3 regions of the Senegalia massiliensis genome follow, and region 2 is predicted to be linked to each of the others. Evidence: predicted binding sites of a transcription regulator. Region 2 holds the regulator's gene; each other region holds the start of a gene.
The links. Region 2 encodes HrcA, which represses chaperone genes, less so after heat shock. Its sites were predicted from a motif close to TGTTAGCACTCNNNNNNNNNGAGTGCTAACA; they were not measured.
Positions count from the first base shown of each region.

Region 1: D3Z33_RS10790 (co-chaperone GroES) is a predicted target of HrcA. The motif match lies at 2,632-2,662, and genes of this name have one in related genera.
Region 3: htpG (molecular chaperone HtpG) is a predicted target of HrcA. The motif match lies at 2,177-2,207, and genes of this name have one in related genera.

Region 1 is NZ_QXXA01000011.1:84,432-90,329, forward strand. Features, by position in the region: gene D3Z33_RS10775 (Na+/H+ antiporter NhaC family protein) at 1-244, shown strand, start outside; gene D3Z33_RS10780 (CsbD family protein) at 385-570, shown strand; gene groL (chaperonin GroEL) at 649-2,286, opposite strand; gene D3Z33_RS10790 (co-chaperone GroES) at 2,318-2,599, opposite strand; gene D3Z33_RS10795 (AI-2E family transporter) at 2,796-3,893, opposite strand; gene D3Z33_RS10800 (DUF554 domain-containing protein) at 3,961-4,653, opposite strand; gene D3Z33_RS10805 (DNA-3-methyladenine glycosylase family protein) at 4,668-5,552, opposite strand; gene gdhA (NADP-specific glutamate dehydrogenase) at 5,656-5,898, opposite strand, start outside.
Region 2 is NZ_QXXA01000004.1:5,663-11,560, forward strand. Features, by position in the region: gene dnaJ (molecular chaperone DnaJ) at 1-288, opposite strand, end outside; gene dnaK (molecular chaperone DnaK) at 367-2,211, opposite strand; gene grpE (nucleotide exchange factor GrpE) at 2,245-2,793, opposite strand; gene hrcA (heat-inducible transcriptional repressor HrcA) at 2,818-3,858, opposite strand; gene hemW (radical SAM family heme chaperone HemW) at 3,958-5,088, opposite strand; gene lepA (translation elongation factor 4) at 5,157-5,898, opposite strand, start outside.
Region 3 is NZ_QXXA01000024.1:8,269-14,166, forward strand. Features, by position in the region: gene D3Z33_RS15375 (bacteriohemerythrin) at 1-226, opposite strand, end outside; gene htpG (molecular chaperone HtpG) at 252-2,132, opposite strand; gene D3Z33_RS15385 (hypothetical protein) at 2,237-2,443, opposite strand; gene D3Z33_RS15390 (restriction endonuclease subunit S) at 2,476-2,817, opposite strand; gene D3Z33_RS15395 (Crp/Fnr family transcriptional regulator) at 3,287-3,973, opposite strand; gene D3Z33_RS15400 (heavy metal translocating P-type ATPase) at 3,986-5,830, opposite strand; gene D3Z33_RS15405 (heavy-metal-associated domain-containing protein) at 5,862-5,898, opposite strand, start outside.

The DNA.
Region 1 (5,898 bases), on a different contig from region 2:
TTATGTAGGAATTGCTACTGCAGTATATCCATTAGCCAAATTCTCAGCAATTGATATTATTAAATATAATTTTATGGCAATGATTGCTGTTTCTTCAATCTTAATTCTTACATTAACTGGGTTAGATAGATTTGTTCCTTTATTTGGAATACCTTCTGAACCAGATGTTAAAATTAAAAAGCAATCTGAAAAAGGATCTAAAGAAGAATTTACGTCAACCAATAAAGCTGCAGCTGGAAAATAGATTTTGTTAAAAACATATAGGAAAAACTTTAACTAAACATATTAAATTAAGCAATTAAGGAATGTTTTCAAAAATTACTTGAAAACATTCCTTTTATTTTTCCATTTATAGGGTATATACTGACTAAAGGAGGTGCACCCATGGCACATGAAGAAAAATCAAAATGGGAAAAAATAAAACAAAATATCAAAGAAAAATGGCATGAACTTACAGATGAAGACATTGAATATATTAATGGTGACACAGAAAGATTAAATGAAAAATTTAGAGAAAGATATGGAAAATCTTATGATGAAATAGAAAGAGATAATATGTACCACAATTAGTTCCATATTAACAATAGATAAAAAGGAAGATAATAAAAAAACATAATAAAAAAATCTGGGTTAACCCAGATTTTTTTATTACATCATTGGCATTCCGCCCATACCGCCTGGCATTCCGCCGCCTGCTGGCATATCGTCCTCATCTTCTTCATCTGCTACTACAGATTCTGTAGTAAGTACCATTGCTGATACTGATGCAGCATTTTGTAATGCTGATCTTGTTACTTTTGTTGGATCAACTATACCAGAAGCTATCATGTCAACATACTCTTCATTTAATGCATCAAATCCAATACCTTTATCACTTGTTTTTACTTTTTCAACTATAACTGAACCTTCAAGCCCTGCATTTTCACAAATTTGTCTTACTGGTTCTTCAAGTGAACGAAGCACTATATTAACTCCAGTTCTTTCATCACCTTTAGTATTTTTCACAAGCTCTTTTACTTTTGGTACAGCATTTATTAGAGCTGTTCCACCACCAGGTACTATTCCTTCTTCTACTGCAGCACGTGTTGCAGCTAATGCATCTTCTATTCTTAATTTTCTTTCTTTAAGTTCTGTTTCTGTAGCTGCTCCAACTTGTATAACTGCTACTCCTCCTGCAAGTTTTGCAAGTCTTTCTTGAAGCTTTTCAGTATCAAACTCAGAATCTGATCCTTCAATTTGAGCTTTTATTTCATTTACTCTATTAGCAATTTCATTTTCATTACCATTTCCACTTACTATCGTAGTGTTATCTTTGTCTATTCTAACAGTAGATGCAGAACCTAACATATCTAATGTAGTTTCCTTTATATCATATCCTAATTCTTCAGAAATAACTTCTCCACCTGTAAGTATAGCAATATCTCTTAACATTTCTTTTCTTCTATCACCAAATCCTGGTGCTTTTATTGCTACACAGTTAAATGTACCTCTAATCTTATTTACTACAAGAGTTGCTAATGCCTCTCCTTCTATATCCTCTGCAATTATAAGTAATTGCTTTCCTTGTTGAACTATTTGTTCAAGTACTGGTAATATTTCTTGAATATTAGTTATCTTTTTATCTGTAATTAAAATATATGGTTCTTCTAAAGATGCTTCCATCTTTTCAGTATCTGTTACCATATATGGTGATAAATACCCTCTGTCAAATTGCATACCTTCAACTACGTCTAGAGTAGTACCCATTGAACGTGATTCTTCAACAGTTATAACGCCATCTTTTCCTACTTTCTCCATAGCTTCTGCTATTAATTTTCCAATAGTTTCATCATCTGCCGAAATAGATGCAACTTGTGCTATAGCATCTTTTCCTTCTACAATTTTTGAGATGTTTTTGATTTCTTCTACTGAAGTTTCTACAGCTTTATGTATTCCTTTTTTAAGAATCATAGGGTTTGCTCCAGCTGCAACATTTTTAAGTCCTTCTCTTATCATTGCTTGAGCAAGTAAAGTAGCAGTAGTTGTTCCATCTCCTGCAACATCATTTGTTTTTGTAGCTACTTCTTTAACAAGTTGTGCTCCCATATTTTCATATGCATCTTTTAACTCAATTTCACGAGCAATAGTAACACCATCATTAGTAATTAAAGGTGAACCAAACTTTTTATCAAGTACTACATTTCTTCCTTTAGGTCCTAATGTAACTTTTACTGTATCTGCTAATTTATTTATACCCTTCTCCATTGAACGGCGGGCTTCTTCTCCAAATCTAATTTGTTTAGCCATTAAATAATCACTCCTTTATATTTTTTAAGCTTTATTCAACAATTGCTAATACATCATTCAATTTAATAATTGTATATTCTTCACCATCAAGTTTAACTTCTGTACCTGAAAATTTAGAAGCTATAACTTTATCGCCTACCTTTATTGTGTCTTTCTTTTTATCATCTGATGTTATTCCATCGCCTAATGCTAAAATTTCTGAAATTTGTGGTTGTTCCTGCGCTGAGTTTGGTAATACTATACCACTTTTAGTTTTCTCTTGAGCTTCTATCTTTTTAATAACTAACCTATCTCCTAATGGCTTTAAATTCATAATTACCCTCCTTGAATATATCCTGTTTTTATTATTAGCACTCATTAGGTGTGAGTGCTAATCCTTACAAATATAATAGTACAATTTTGTACTATTATATGCAAATCTAAATATAGCAAATAATTGTAGATTATTTTGATTTATTTAGTATTAACTCATAAAATCTATCTTTTTCTTGGTTTTTCTCTTGTTTTGTTTAAATATTAATATTATTATTTTTTAACCTCTTATCTACAAATCTCATTACTAAAAGTCTAAGTACTGCAACAACAGGTACCCCTAAAAGCATACCCATAAATCCAAATAAAGCACCACCAATAGTAATTGCAGAGATTATCCAAAAAGGTTTGACTCCTACATGATCTCCTAAAATTTTAGGCCCTAAATATAAACCATCAAATTGTTGGATAACAAGTATAGTTATTGCAACCCACAATGCTTTTATTGGAGAGCTGAAAAGTGTGATAATAATAGCAGGTACTGCTCCAATAAATGGACCAAAATAAGGTATCATATTAGTGATTCCTACAATAACACTTAGTAACATAGCAAATGGAGCTTTTACTACTAAAAATAATACTAAAAAACATATTATTGATACTATTAATGAATCTATAAGTTTTCCTACTAAATATCTAGAAAATACTCTATTTACATCTCTACCTAATTCTATTATCTTAGTAGCATTGGTATAACTTAGGATGGAATAAAGTAATCTTTTAATTTGTCTTTTGAAATTTTCTTTATCTTTAAGCATGTATATTGATATAACTATAGATAAAACTATTTTAAGTAAGAAAGCTGTTACATTTATAGCTTGAAATACAACCTGATTAACTGCTAAATTAGCTAATTCTGTTATTTTAGCCAGTGAATCTAATAGTATTTTTTCTAAATTTTCAGTTGCAATACTATTACTTAATATTTCAAATTTAGTTATATTATATTCAATAAATTCCTGAATATTTTTTACATAAGTTGGTGTATTATCTATAAGTGTAGTTATACTCTTAATTATATTTGGAGTTACTATAGCAATTAAAAACACTAGTATCCCAAGTACTATAATATAAGAAAAGAATATACTTCCTAACCTATTAATCTTAAATGATTTTTCAATATATATAACTAAAGGATTTAAAAGGTAGGCTATACTAAATGCAATTAAAAATGGACTTAAAACATTAATAAAATCAAGAAGTGAATATGGATTATCTATAAATTTAAACAAAAGTATAGATAATATAATTAGTGGTAGAAAATTTAAATATGAAACAACTTTCTTTTTGTTCATCGCTACTCCCCTTCAAATATTTATTCTTCCTTCTATTATATATTATATATATTAAAAATGATATAACTTAAATGCTAAGATATATTAATTTAACAATATAAAATACTAAAGGTAAAAAAATTGCTGGAAGCATATTACTTACCTTTATCTCTTTTAATCCTAATATATTTATTCCAATAGCTGATATAAGAATTCCACCTACAGCTGACATTTCTAAAACTACTGAATCTATTAAAAAATCAGTTAAAAATGATGCTAATATTGTTATAGTACCTTGATACAAAAATACAGCAAAACTAGAAAATGCTACTCCTATTCCAAGTGTAGATGCAAATACTATAGATGTTATACCATCTATTACTGATTTTGCATAGAGTGTATTGTGATTTCCTGTTAATCCACTTTCAAGTGAACCAACTATAGCCATAGCACCTACACAAAATATCAAGGAAGTCGTTACAAACCCTTTGGAAAAATTTGAATCACTTCTCCCAAACTTTCTTTCTAAGAATTCTCCTATTTTATTTAACTTTTTATCTATTTTTAAACTTTCACCTATAATTACTCCTATTATCAGACTAAATATCATAGTAAGAATACTTTCACTTTTAAGAGCAGATGTAAGGCCTATTACTATTACAATAAGTGCAAGTGAATCCATTATTATTTCTTTATAATTTTCTTTTAATCCTTCTTTAATACTTACACCTATTATTCCTCCTAACAATATAGCAAGGAAATTAACTATAGTACCTATCAATCTACATCAACTCCTTATTTTTTCTTACCTATACCTAATTCTCGTGCATAATAAAATAGATATTGTTGTGCAAATCCTGCTAACTCTCCAAATTTTTCTTGGCCATACTCTTGTATAAGTTTAAGTTTTGTATCTTCCTCTAAATAAAAATACTCCATAACCCTTTTAACCCATACATCTATTGGAAATGCATCTGATTTCTCCATAGAAAATAACATTATACAATCTGCTACTTTAGGTCCCACTCCTGGAAATATTAAAAGATTTTTTCTTGCATCATCTGTAGGCATATTCTTTATAGCATAAATATCCATCTCTCTTCTATCAACTATATTAGCAGCTGATAATATATATTTAGCCCTAAATCCTAAGCCACATTCTTTTATATCTTCTACTGATAATTTATTTAAACTATTTGCTGTAGGAAAACTATAATATTTATTTCCTCTATATTCTCCTATAAATTCTCCATATTTTTCACTTAATAAATTTAATGATTTCTTTATTCTAGAAATCATATTATTTGCTGATGTAATAAAAGAAATGAGTATTTCCCATTCATCTTGATTTAATATTCTCATTCCTTCTCCAAATTTAATAGCTTTTTCCAGTATAGGATCTTTTGATAATTCTTTTTTAATTTCATCATAATCCCTATGTAAATCAAAATAATAATACCAAATACTTTTAAAATCTTCTTTATTAGTATTGGAAAATACTGCATCATTACCTTCTTTTTTTATATTAAGTATCTTTCCATAAGCAACTATAGTATAACTTCCATCATCTTCTACATGCCATCTAAATGCTTGGCCACACTCAAATATATGTTTAGGCTCAAAATTCTTTATATCTTTTATTATGATTTTATCATTTTGTTCTATTAATTCATAGCTCATTTTACAATTACCTCCTATTTCTTTACCTAAGATAATTACCCTAATAGGATATTTTTAAACCTATACAATAGTAAAAGGTCCCTTTTAAAGGGACCTTTATATATTAATATATTCCTTGTGCCATCATTGCTTCTGCTACTTTTAAGAATCCTGCAATATTTGCACCAGCAACTAGATTATATCCAAATCCATTTTGTTCTGCTGCAAAACGAGCATTTTCATGTATATCTTTCATTATCTTTTTTAAATTTTGGTCTACTTCTTCTTCTGTCCATGATAATCTTAAGCTATTTTGTGCCATTTCAAGTCCAGAACATGCAACTCCACCAGCATTTGCTGCTTTTGA
Region 2 (5,898 bases):
TATATCTCCAAAATCAAAACCTTGGCCGCTAAATCCGCCACCAAAGCCACCTGCTCCTTGACCATTTACACCTTGGTGACCAAACTGATCATATCTTTGTCTTTTTTCTGAATTGCTTAATACTTCATATGCTTCACTAGCTTCCTTAAATTTAACTTCTGATTCTTTATCATCTGGATTTAAATCAGGGTGATATTTTTTAGCTAGCTTTCTATATGCTCTTTTTATTTCTTTGTCATCTGCATTTTTATCTACACCTAATATTTCATAATAATCTCTTTTACTCAATTTTTCACCGCCTAAGCTACCAATTTCTTTAAAATACTAAAGCTAAATCAAACGATTTAGCTCTAGTATATAATTTAATTATTTATCTTCTTCATCATCTACTACTTCATAATCTGCATCAACTACATTATCGTCTTCTTGAGATTGTTGATTTGCTTGGCCTTCTTGATTTTGTTGTGCTTGACCAGCTGCTTGCTCATACATTTTTTGTGATATAGCATGGAATTCATTATTTAATTCTTCTGTTTTTGTCTTTATTTCTTCTGTATTATCACTTTCTAATGCTTTTTTAAGTTCATCTAATTTTGCTTCTACTTTAGATTTTTCATCAGCACTTACCTTATCTCCTAAATCTTTAAGAGTTTTTTCTGTTTGATAAACAGTAGATTCAGCAGTATTTCTTGCTTCTATTTCTTCTTTTTTCTTTTTATCTTCTTCTTCATGCATTTCTGCATCTTTAATTTTTTGTTCTATCTCTTCATCAGATAAATTAGTTGAAGCAGTTATAGTGATTTTTTGCTCTTTTCCTGTTCCTAAATCTTTTGCAGATACATTAACTATACCATTTGCATCTATATCAAATGTTACTTCTATTTGAGGTACTCCTCTTGGTGCTTGTGGTATTCCTGTAAGCTGGAATCTACCTAAAGTCACATTGTGAGTAGCCATTTCTCTTTCACCTTGTAATACGTGAATGTCTACAGCTGTTTGATTATCTGCTGCTGTTGAGAATGTTTGGCTTTTCTTTGTAGGTATTGTAGTATTTCTCTCTATAAGTTTTGTAAATACTCCACCTAATGTTTCAATACCAAGTGATAGAGGTGTAACATCTAATAATAATACATCTTTAACATCTCCACTTAATACTCCACCTTGTATCGCTGCTCCAAGTGCCACAACTTCATCAGGATTAACCCCTTTATGTGCATCTTTTCCAGTTAACTTTTTAACTTCTTCTTGAACTGCTGGTATTCTTGTAGAACCACCAACTAAAATAACTTTATCTAACTCTCCTGCACTAATTCCTGCATCTTTAAGAGCTTCTCTGATAGGTCCTAAAGTTTTTTCAACTAAATGAGAAGATAACTCTTCAAATTTTGATCTTGTAATATCTATATTTAAATGTTTTGGTCCTTCTTGTGTAGCTGTAATAAATGGTAAATTTATATTTGTTTTCATTGTTGATGATAATTCTTTTTTAGCTTTTTCTGCTCCTTCTTTTAGTCTTTGTAGAGCCATTTTATCGTTTCTTAAATCTATACCATTTTCTTTTTTGAATTCTTCTGCTAGATAATCAATTAATACTTTATCAAAATCATCTCCACCTAAATGGTTATCACCTTTAGTAGATATAACTTCAAATACTCCATCTCCAAGTTCGAGTATGGATACATCAAATGTTCCTCCTCCTAAGTCATATACCATTATAGTTTGATGTTCATCTTCTTTATCTAAACCATAAGCAAGTGATGCTGCTGTTGGTTCATTTATGATTCTCTTTACAGTAAGTCCTGCAATTTTCCCTGCATCTTTTGTTGCTTGTCTTTGGCTATCTGTAAAATATGCTGGTACAGTTATTACTGCTTCACTTACAGTTTCACCTAAATAACTCTCTGCATCTGATTTTAATTTTTGAAGAATCATAGCAGATATGTCTTGTGGTGTGAGGTTTTTATCATCAATATTTTCTGTATGATTTGAACCCATATGTGTTTTTATTGACATAATAGTTCTTTCTGGGTTAGTAACCGCTTGTCTTTTTGCAGTTTCACCTACTAACCTTTCACCTTCTTTTGTAAAAGCTACTACTGATGGAGTAGTTCTATTACCTTCAGAGTTTGGTATAACAGTAGATTCTCCACCTTCCATTACTGCAACACATGAGTTTGTTGTTCCTAAGTCAATTCCTATAATTTTACTCAAAATCATTACCTCCTAAATTATTCTTAAAATATTTTATTTTGCTACTTTAACCATACTAGGTCTGATTACTTTGTCTTTTAATTTATATCCTTTTTGAAATACATCTATAATAGTTTCTTCATCTACATCTTCACTTTCTTCTTGCATTACTGCATGATGTAAATTAGGATCAAATTTTTCGTCTTTAGCTTCAATTTCTTCTAAGCCATTCTTTTCTAGTATATCTAGAAGTTGTTTATATACCATTACAACTCCTTCATAAAAACCTTCTTTTTCTTCATCTTTATTTGCAGATGCAAATGCCCTTTCAAAGTTATCTATTACATCTAACAGTTCTAATACTAATTTTTCATTAGCAAATTGATAAATAGATTGTTTGTCTTTTTCAACTCTTCTCTTATAATTTGTAAAATCAGCTTGAAGTCTTAAAAAGCTATCATTTAGTTTGTTAAAATCTTCATTTTTAACTTCTACTTCTTCATTAGATTCTTCTTCACTAACTTGTTCCGAGTTTTCATTTTGTGTTTCTTGTTCTTTTTCCTCTAAATCTTCTTTTTCTAAATCTTTTTCTTCATTATTCAACTACTTCACCTCTTTATATAATAACTACTCAAAATACCATTTTAATATATTAGATAAATCTAAAGATAATCTTTGAACAACCGGAATAACTTTTGAATATTCCATTCTTGTAGGACCTATTACTCCAATCTTACCAATTATTCTACCATTTACTCGATAAGTTGCAGTAATTAAACTACAGTTCTTGATTTCATCATACATATTTTCTTCTCCGATATAAATCCCTAAGTTATTTATATCTTCTATATCTTTGTTTAAAAGCATATCTATAATATTTTCTTTATTTTGAATAAATGATATAAATGATTTTGCCTTTTCTATATCATTATATTCAGGAAAATTGAATATTTTAGTGATTCCATTAGAGTAAGATTCTATCTCATCAATATTACTAAAAGAGTTATTTATTGTAGATATAAGAGATTCCAATATATCTTTATATTCATACATATTATTTGTAATATCTTTTTCTAGAACTTTACCTATTCCACCAATCATCTTCCCTTTTAATTTTGCTGTAAGTAAATTTGATATTATATTTAGCTGATCATTAGATACAATATTATCTAGTCTTAATATAGTGTTTTTAACTATACCTGAATCAGTTACAATTACTAGTAATACTCTGAATTCATCTATTGGAACTAATTGTATATGTTTTATATTACTAAGTTTTAATTGTGGTGCTATAGCCAATGAGGTATAATTTGTTAGTTTTGATAATATAGAAGCACTATTTTCTATCAACTCTTCAACTCTACCTATTTCCTTCAGCATTTTTTTATCTAAATTATTCAATTTTTCTTTTGTTAAGTTTTGTTCCTCTGTTAGCTTATTTACATATAATCGATAAGCCTTATTTGATGGTATTCTTCCCGCTGAGGTGTGCGGTTGTAATAAAAACCCTAGTTCTTCTAGATCTGACATTTCATTTCTAATTGTAGCTGGACTAACACCCAGATCATATCTTTTAGATATTGTTCTAGATCCAATTGGCTCAGCGTTTGTTATATAATTATGGATGATAGCCTGTAATATCTTTAGTTTTCTTCCATCAATCTTCATAGTATCACCCTTCTCATCTAGTTATTAGCACTCTATTAAATAGAGTGCTAATATCTATATAAAAATTATCATTTTATAAGAAGTTTGTCAACCCCTTTTTTATATAAAAAGACTAAAAACTCTATTTGATAAATCTCGTCCTTTTTTTGTCAAATAAATTCTATCTTTTTTATTCTCTATAAGCCCATATCCAATACTTTCTTCTATAGCTTTTTTGAATTTTTTATCAAGTTCTATATTATATCTTTCTTTAAACTTTATTTTTGATATTCCTTCATTTAATCTTAACCCTAAAATTATATATTCACTCATCTCTGTTTCTAAATCAATATTTTCAGAATAATCTACAGGGAATTTATTTTTATAAATATTACTTTTATAATCAAGATAATTTTTAGTATTGCCCCATCTCTTTGAAAACATATTTGAATGTGAAGAAACTCCAAGTCCTAAATATGGCTTTAATTTCCAATAATACATGTTATGCTTGCATTCATATCCTTTTTTTGAAAAATTAGATATCTCATATTGATAAATATTATTTTTTTCTAATACTTTTATCCCTTCATGATACATTTTTCTTTCTATATCTTCATGTGAAATATTTAAATTACCTTCATTATATCTTTTATAAAAGGGAGTTCCTTCTTCTATACTTAAACTATAAAAAGATATATGAGGAATATTTAATTTTATCATTTGGTTTAAGGATTCTAGCACATCTTCTATATTTTGATCTGGTAAATTAAACATTATATCAGTATTTATATTAGTAAATCCAGTTTCTTTCAAAAGATTGTAAGTACTTAAAAAATCATTTTTATTATGAACCCTACCTATATCATTTAATATTCTGTCTTGAAATGATTGTACTCCAACACTAATTCTATTTATGCCCATTTTTTTATAATATAATAATTTATTTTTATTTAACGTTTTAGGATTTGCTTCTATTGTTATTTCTTCTAAATCTAATTTAAACTTATCATTTAACTTTTCTAAAATATCTCCAATAAATTTTTCATTTACTAGGGAAGGTGTACCTCCGCCAAAGAATAATGTTTTAAATTTATATTCTGTGACTATATCACTATACATATCTATTTCTTTTAATAATAAAGATATGTACTCTTCTACTTTTTTTTCATTATAACAAAAAGAAGTAAAGTCACAATAATCACATTTCTTTATGCAAAAAGGTATATGAATATATAATGCAGCATCTTTCAAAAAATCACCTCTCAATAATATATTAATCTATTTTATAAAATTAATAATGCACACAAATTGTGTGCATTTTATTTATCATCAAATTTAAGTACAGCAAGAAAAGCGTCTTGTGGAACTTCTACATTACCAACTTGCCTCATTCTTTTCTTTCCTTCTTTTTGCTTTTCTAATAACTTTTTCTTTCTACTTATATCTCCACCATAACATTTAGATAGAACATCTTTTCTAAGAGCTCTTATTGTTTCTCTTGCTATAACTTTATTTCCAATACTCGCTTGTATAGGAACTGCAAACATATGACGTGGTATAACATCTTTTAGCTTTTCAGCAATCATTCTCCCTCTTTCATATGCCTTATCTTTATGTGCAATTATTGAAAATGCATCTACTAATTCTTTGTTTATAAGTATATCAAGCTTAACTAACTCTGATTGTTCATATCCTTTTAGTTCATAATCTAATGATGCATATCCTTTAGTTTTTGATTTTAATGCATCAAAAAAATCATAAATTACTTCATTAAGTGGTATGTCATAATGCATTACTACTCTTGTTTCTTCCAAGTATTCCATATTCTTAAAAACTGCACGTCTACTTTGACACAATTCCATTACAGGACCTACAAAGTCAGTTGGAGACATAATTGAAGCTTCAACTATTGGTTCTTCCATATACTCAATCTCTTGAGTAGCTGGCATATTAGTTGGATTTTGTATTTCAATTAATTCGCCATCTGTTTTTTTGATTTTATAAATAACACTGGGTGCAGTAGTTACTATATTTAAATCGAATTCTCTTTCTAATCTTTCT
Region 3 (5,898 bases), on a different contig from region 2:
CTAATTCATTATATCCATATTTAGACATAAGTTCTTCTTCATAGTTAAAATGATAAACAGTATATTCTTCTAATTCTCTAATTATAGCCATTATTTCATCATAATGATCTCTATCATCCTTAGAAGTTACCAATTTATATATATCGTTTCCTATTTGAAATAATTTTTGATGTTGTTTATCTATTTCTTCTATATTACAACTAAAATTTTCTTTCCATTTAAACATAAAACTCCCCCAATTAAATAGTAAATTAGCTCATTACTTTACTCATGTTGTTAGAAAATTCTACTGGATCCTCTATAGGTAAACCTTCAATTAAAAGAGCTTGATTATATAATAAATTTGTATAAAGGTCTAATTTTTCTTTATTACCATTTTCATATGCATCTTTTAACGCTTTAAATACAGTATGATTAGTATTAATTTCTAAAATTTTATCAGCCTCTATATTTTGATTGTTAGGCATTGACTTCAATACTTTTTCCATCTCTATTGAAACTTCACCTTCATTTGCAAGACATACTGGATGATTCTTAAGTCTCTTTGATGCTCTAACTTCTTTTACTTTATTTGATAATACTTTTTTCATATCTTCAAATAATTTATTGTTTTCTTCTTTAGATTCATCTTTATTTTTATCTTCTTCTGTTTCTATTCCTAAATCACCACTAGATACAGATTTGAATTCTTTTTCTTTATAATTCATTATCATTTTTATAGCAAATTCATCTACATCTTCAGTAAAGTATAATATTTCATATCCTTTATCTAATACTAATTCAGTTTGAGGTAATTTTTCTATTTTTTCTACAGAATCACCTGTAGCATAATAAATATATTTTTGATCTTCTGGCATTCTTTCAACATATTCATCTAAAGTTACTAATTTTTTCTCTTTTGAAGAATGGAACATTAATAAATCTTGTAACAATTCTTTATTCTGACCAAAGTCACTGTATACTCCATATTTTAACTGTCTACCAAAAGAATCATAGAATTTTTCATATTTTTCTCTATCATTATTTAATAGTTTTAAAAGTTCACTTTTTATTTTCTTTTTAAGATTTTTAGCTATAAATTTAAGTTGTCTATCATGTTGAAGCATTTCACGAGAAATATTTAAAGATAAATCTTCTGAATCTACCATTCCTTTAACAAAACTAAAATAATCAGGTAATAATTCACTACACTTATCCATGATTAATACACCATTAGAATATAGTTCTAAACCTTTTTCATATTCTTTAGTATAATAATCAAAAGGTATATTTTCTGGTATATATAATATTGCATTATATCTTATAGTACCTTCAACTTTAATATGAATATGTTTAACTGGTTTATCAAATCCGTAATGTTTATCTTTATAGAATTTTTCATAATCTTCATCTGTAAGCTGACTTTTGTTCTTTTTCCATATTGGAACCATACTATTTATAGTTTCTTCTTCTATATATTCTTCAGATTCTTCCTCATTATCTTCTTTTTGTTTATATTTAGTTACATCCATTTTTATAGGATATCTTACAAAATCAGAATACTTCTTAATTATATTTTGAATTTTATATTCTTCTAAGTACTCATCATAATTTTCATCTTCAGTATTTTCTTTTAATTTTATTATGATTTCTGTTCCTATTTCTTTTTTATCGAAAGGTTCTATAGTATATCCTTCTGCTCCTTCAGATACCCATTTATATCCTGTATCACTACCTAATGCTTTAGTTATCACAGTAATAGTATCAGCTACCATAAAAGCTGAGTAAAAACCTACACCAAATTGTCCAATTATATCATAACCATCTTTTAATTGATTCATTTTTTTGAAATCAAAAGAACCACTTCTAGCAATAGTTCCTAGGTTATCTTCTAATTCTTCTTTAGTCATACCTATTCCAGTATCATATACAGTTAATATTCTATTTTCCTTATCTGGAGTAATTTTAATATAATAATCTTCTTGATTAAACTTTATATTATCGTCAGTTAATGCTTTATAATAGATTTTATCTATAGCATCACTAGAATTAGAAATAAGTTCTCTTAAAAAAATTTCCTTATGAGTATAAATTGAGTTAATCATTAAATCTAATAATCTTTTAGATTCTGCCTTAAATTCTCTTTTTTCCATAATAATCTCCCTTCTGTTGATGAAATTTTTATATATATAATATGTATTAGCACTCTTATAAGAAGAGTGCTAATACATAATTATTTTTATCATAATTCTTATAATTAGTCAATACATCTGACCTTTAAAATTAGAGCTAGAACAATAAAAATAAAAAATATAAGATCCAAATAATATTTTTCAACAATAGTACCTTCTATTAAACCTTTATAAAAGGTAGATGGATCAACTCCAAATATATTGGTAAAGATAATTATAAATACTAATACGCTTAAGCCACCCAGTAAAGCATTTAAAATCATTTTTTTCATAATCCTAATCTCCTATTAATTAAATAATATTTCTACTTCTTAACTTTTTCTTTTAATACTTTTTTAAGTAATTCTATAGCACTTTCTTCTTTAGGATAATTGGTGACAAGCTGACCTCTAAATGCTTTAGCTAGTATTGATTTTTTAATTAGTTCAATTTCATCTTCAAGTTCAGTTAATTCTTTTATTTCTGATTCTTTTTTAAGTAGATTGTATAGGATTCGTAATATTTCTTTTTGTTCTTGTAGAGGGGGAAGGGGCATTAATACTCTTTCAAAATCTGAATTCCTAACTGATGGAGAATTATGCCCTTTCGTTTGTTTTGTTAAGTAATCAGATTGTAGATAATTATATAATGTGATAAAATTATCAATCTATTATTTAAAAACTCAATATTAATCTTTATATTAAAAAAGGCCTCCACCATTGAATTATAAATTCTACTCTGATCATTCTATTACTTATATTCTATCATTTTAAGTGTATCTTTACAATTTTAAAGTTATCTTACACATACAAGTAGATAAATTAAAAAGAATCTCCACTCTACTTTTGTAATATGCAGATTCTTTTTGTTAAAATATCTTATTTACTGTTTATAAATTCATAAAATTTTTTTACCATTTCTTTATCCTTACCTTCTATATATCCTTCTGGAGTATCACAGATAGAACTAGCTTCTATACCTAATAATCCTATAATTCTGTAATCACACTATATATATTCTTTCATTTGGTATACTACACTCATTGATAGATTTTTGCATAACTCTTTATAATTAAAATAGTAAAATAGAGAATAGTTATAATTAATATAATGTTTTATCTGATTTTCTATCTATTTCTATACTTTTAATTTTGCTATATCTTCTAATTTTTCTCTATGCAATATGCAAATCTTCCTCTGTCCTTCTTGTTCTATTATCCCTTTGTTTTGAAGATCTGTAAGTCTTCTACTCAGTGTTTCTCTACTGACTCCTATATAAGATGCTAAGTCCCTTTTAGTTATTTTTAAGTTTATTTTATTGTTACCTTCTGATAACTCTAATAAAATATTGGCTACCCTTTGTTCTACATCTTGTAGTCCTAGAGATTCTATTAAATTTTCTGCATCATTAAGTCTTGTACTTATCTCTTCTAGTATTTTTATAGCTATATCAGGATGTTTTTTTATTATTTGATTTAATTTATTCCCTTCTATAATACATACACTGGTCTTTTCTAATGTTTGTGCATTACTTTCTAAGGGAGAAGGAACGAATAAAGAAAGTTCTCCCATAAAATCTCCTGGTTCTAAAACTCTAATTATCTGTTCCTTACCTGATTCAGATATTCTAGTAATCTTTACTTTACCACTATTTACAACATAGAGTCTTTGAGACTCTTCACCTGCTAGATATATGGTTTCATATTTTTGATATTCCCTATGACTGGTTATCATAGCTATTTCAGACATCTCATCATAGGTTAGATTATTGAATACAGGTACTTTATCTATACAATTACTTTCTTCCTGATTAATCTTTTCCATTTAATCTCCCCTTTATTTTTCTCTATATTTTAATAGTCTAATTGCATTTATTATTACTAGTAATACACTTAACTCATGAACTAACATTCCTAAAGATAGGAATACTGTTCCTACTAATACTCCTATTAATAATAATGTTACTACTGCTATTGAAAAATAGATATTTTGTTTTATATTCTTTACAGTTGATTTACTTAGTCCTAGAGCATAGGATAATTTGTCTAACTTATCTGCCATTAAAACTACATCTGCTGTCTCCATAGCAACATCTTTTCCTACTCCTCCTACAGCTATTCCTAAATCTGCTGATGCCAATGCTGGAGCATCATTTACTCCATCTCCTACCATTAATGTAATTCCAGATTCTGCTTGTAAGTCTTTTAATATTTTTACTTTATCCTCTGGAAGTAATTCAGCATAATAGCCATCTAAACCTAATTTATTTGCTACCCAATTAGCTACTCTTTCATTATCACCTGTTAGCATAATTAAATTTTTAATACCTTGTTTCTTAAGTTTATCTATAAGATCCTTAGCCCCTTCTTTTATAGTATCCGCTATGGATATAACTCCTAGTATATTTTCCTTATCTCCTATTATTACTGCAGTTTGTCCTTTTTCTTCCTCTTCTATAATATAATCTTCTATATCTTCTGATATATTTATTCCATTTAGATCTATTAATTTTCTATTTCCTATCAATACCTCTTTACCCTCTATTTTAGCCTTTAACCCATGGCCAGTTATTATATCAGTATATTCAGGAGCCATAAGTTTTCCACCTATTATCTCATCATATTTTTCTATTATTGACTTTCCAAGAGGATGTTCTGAATACATTTCCCCTTTTGCTGCTAATTTTAGCAATTCTTTTTCACTAATTCCAAAGGATTTAATCTTTATCACCTTAGGCTTTCCCTCTGTCAGAGTTCCAGTTTTATCAAAGGCTATAACCTTTGTCTTCCCTAGTTTCTCTATTATTTCTCCACCTTTTATTAATATTCCATTCTTAGCTCCATTACCTATTCCTGCTACTATTGATACTGGTGTGGATATTACTAGGGCTCCTGGACAAGCTATTACTAGAAGCGTTAGTGATAACCTTATATCCTTTGTTATTATATAAACTATTATTGCTAATATCATTATAGCTGGTGTATAATATCTAGAAAATACCTCTAGAAACTTCTGTGTTTTTGCTTTTTTATCTTGTGCTTCCTCTACCATTTCTAAAATTCTTGCAAAAGTTGTATCATCACCAACTTTTTGTGCTTCTATCTTTAAGTATCCTGATTCTATAATTGTTCCTGAATATGCCTCATCTTCCTTTTTCTTATTTACAGGCATTGATTCCCCTGTTATAGAAGCTTGATTCACATGTGAGTTTCCTTCTACAACTACTCCATCCACTGGAATCTTTTCTCCAGAACGAACTATCACTATATCTTTTTCCATAACTTCATTAGGATCTATCTCTATTTCTTGTCCATTTCTTATAACCTTAGCCACATTTGGTGCTAAATCAAGCAATGACTTAATTGCTGATCTAGTTTTATCTAATGTTTTTGATTCTAAATAGTTTCCTAGCATAAATAAGAATGTAACTGCTCCAGCTTCCCAGTATTCCCCTATTATTAATGCTCCAATAACTGCAAGAGTTACTAGAGCATCAATTCCTAAAATTTTGTATTTCAATGCTCTTATGGCATTTAATCCTATAGGGTATCCTGAGAGAAAGGCAGCAAAAATCATTAGAATATCTGGTATTAATGATGAGTTTACTATTCTATCTAAAATTAATGATAATACTATAGCTATCCCAGATATTAAAACCCTTTGGCTCTTTGTAATTTTCATAACTTAGCCTTCCTTTCTCTCTAATATTCTATTATTTAATTCCTAATACATCGAATCCTAAATCTTTA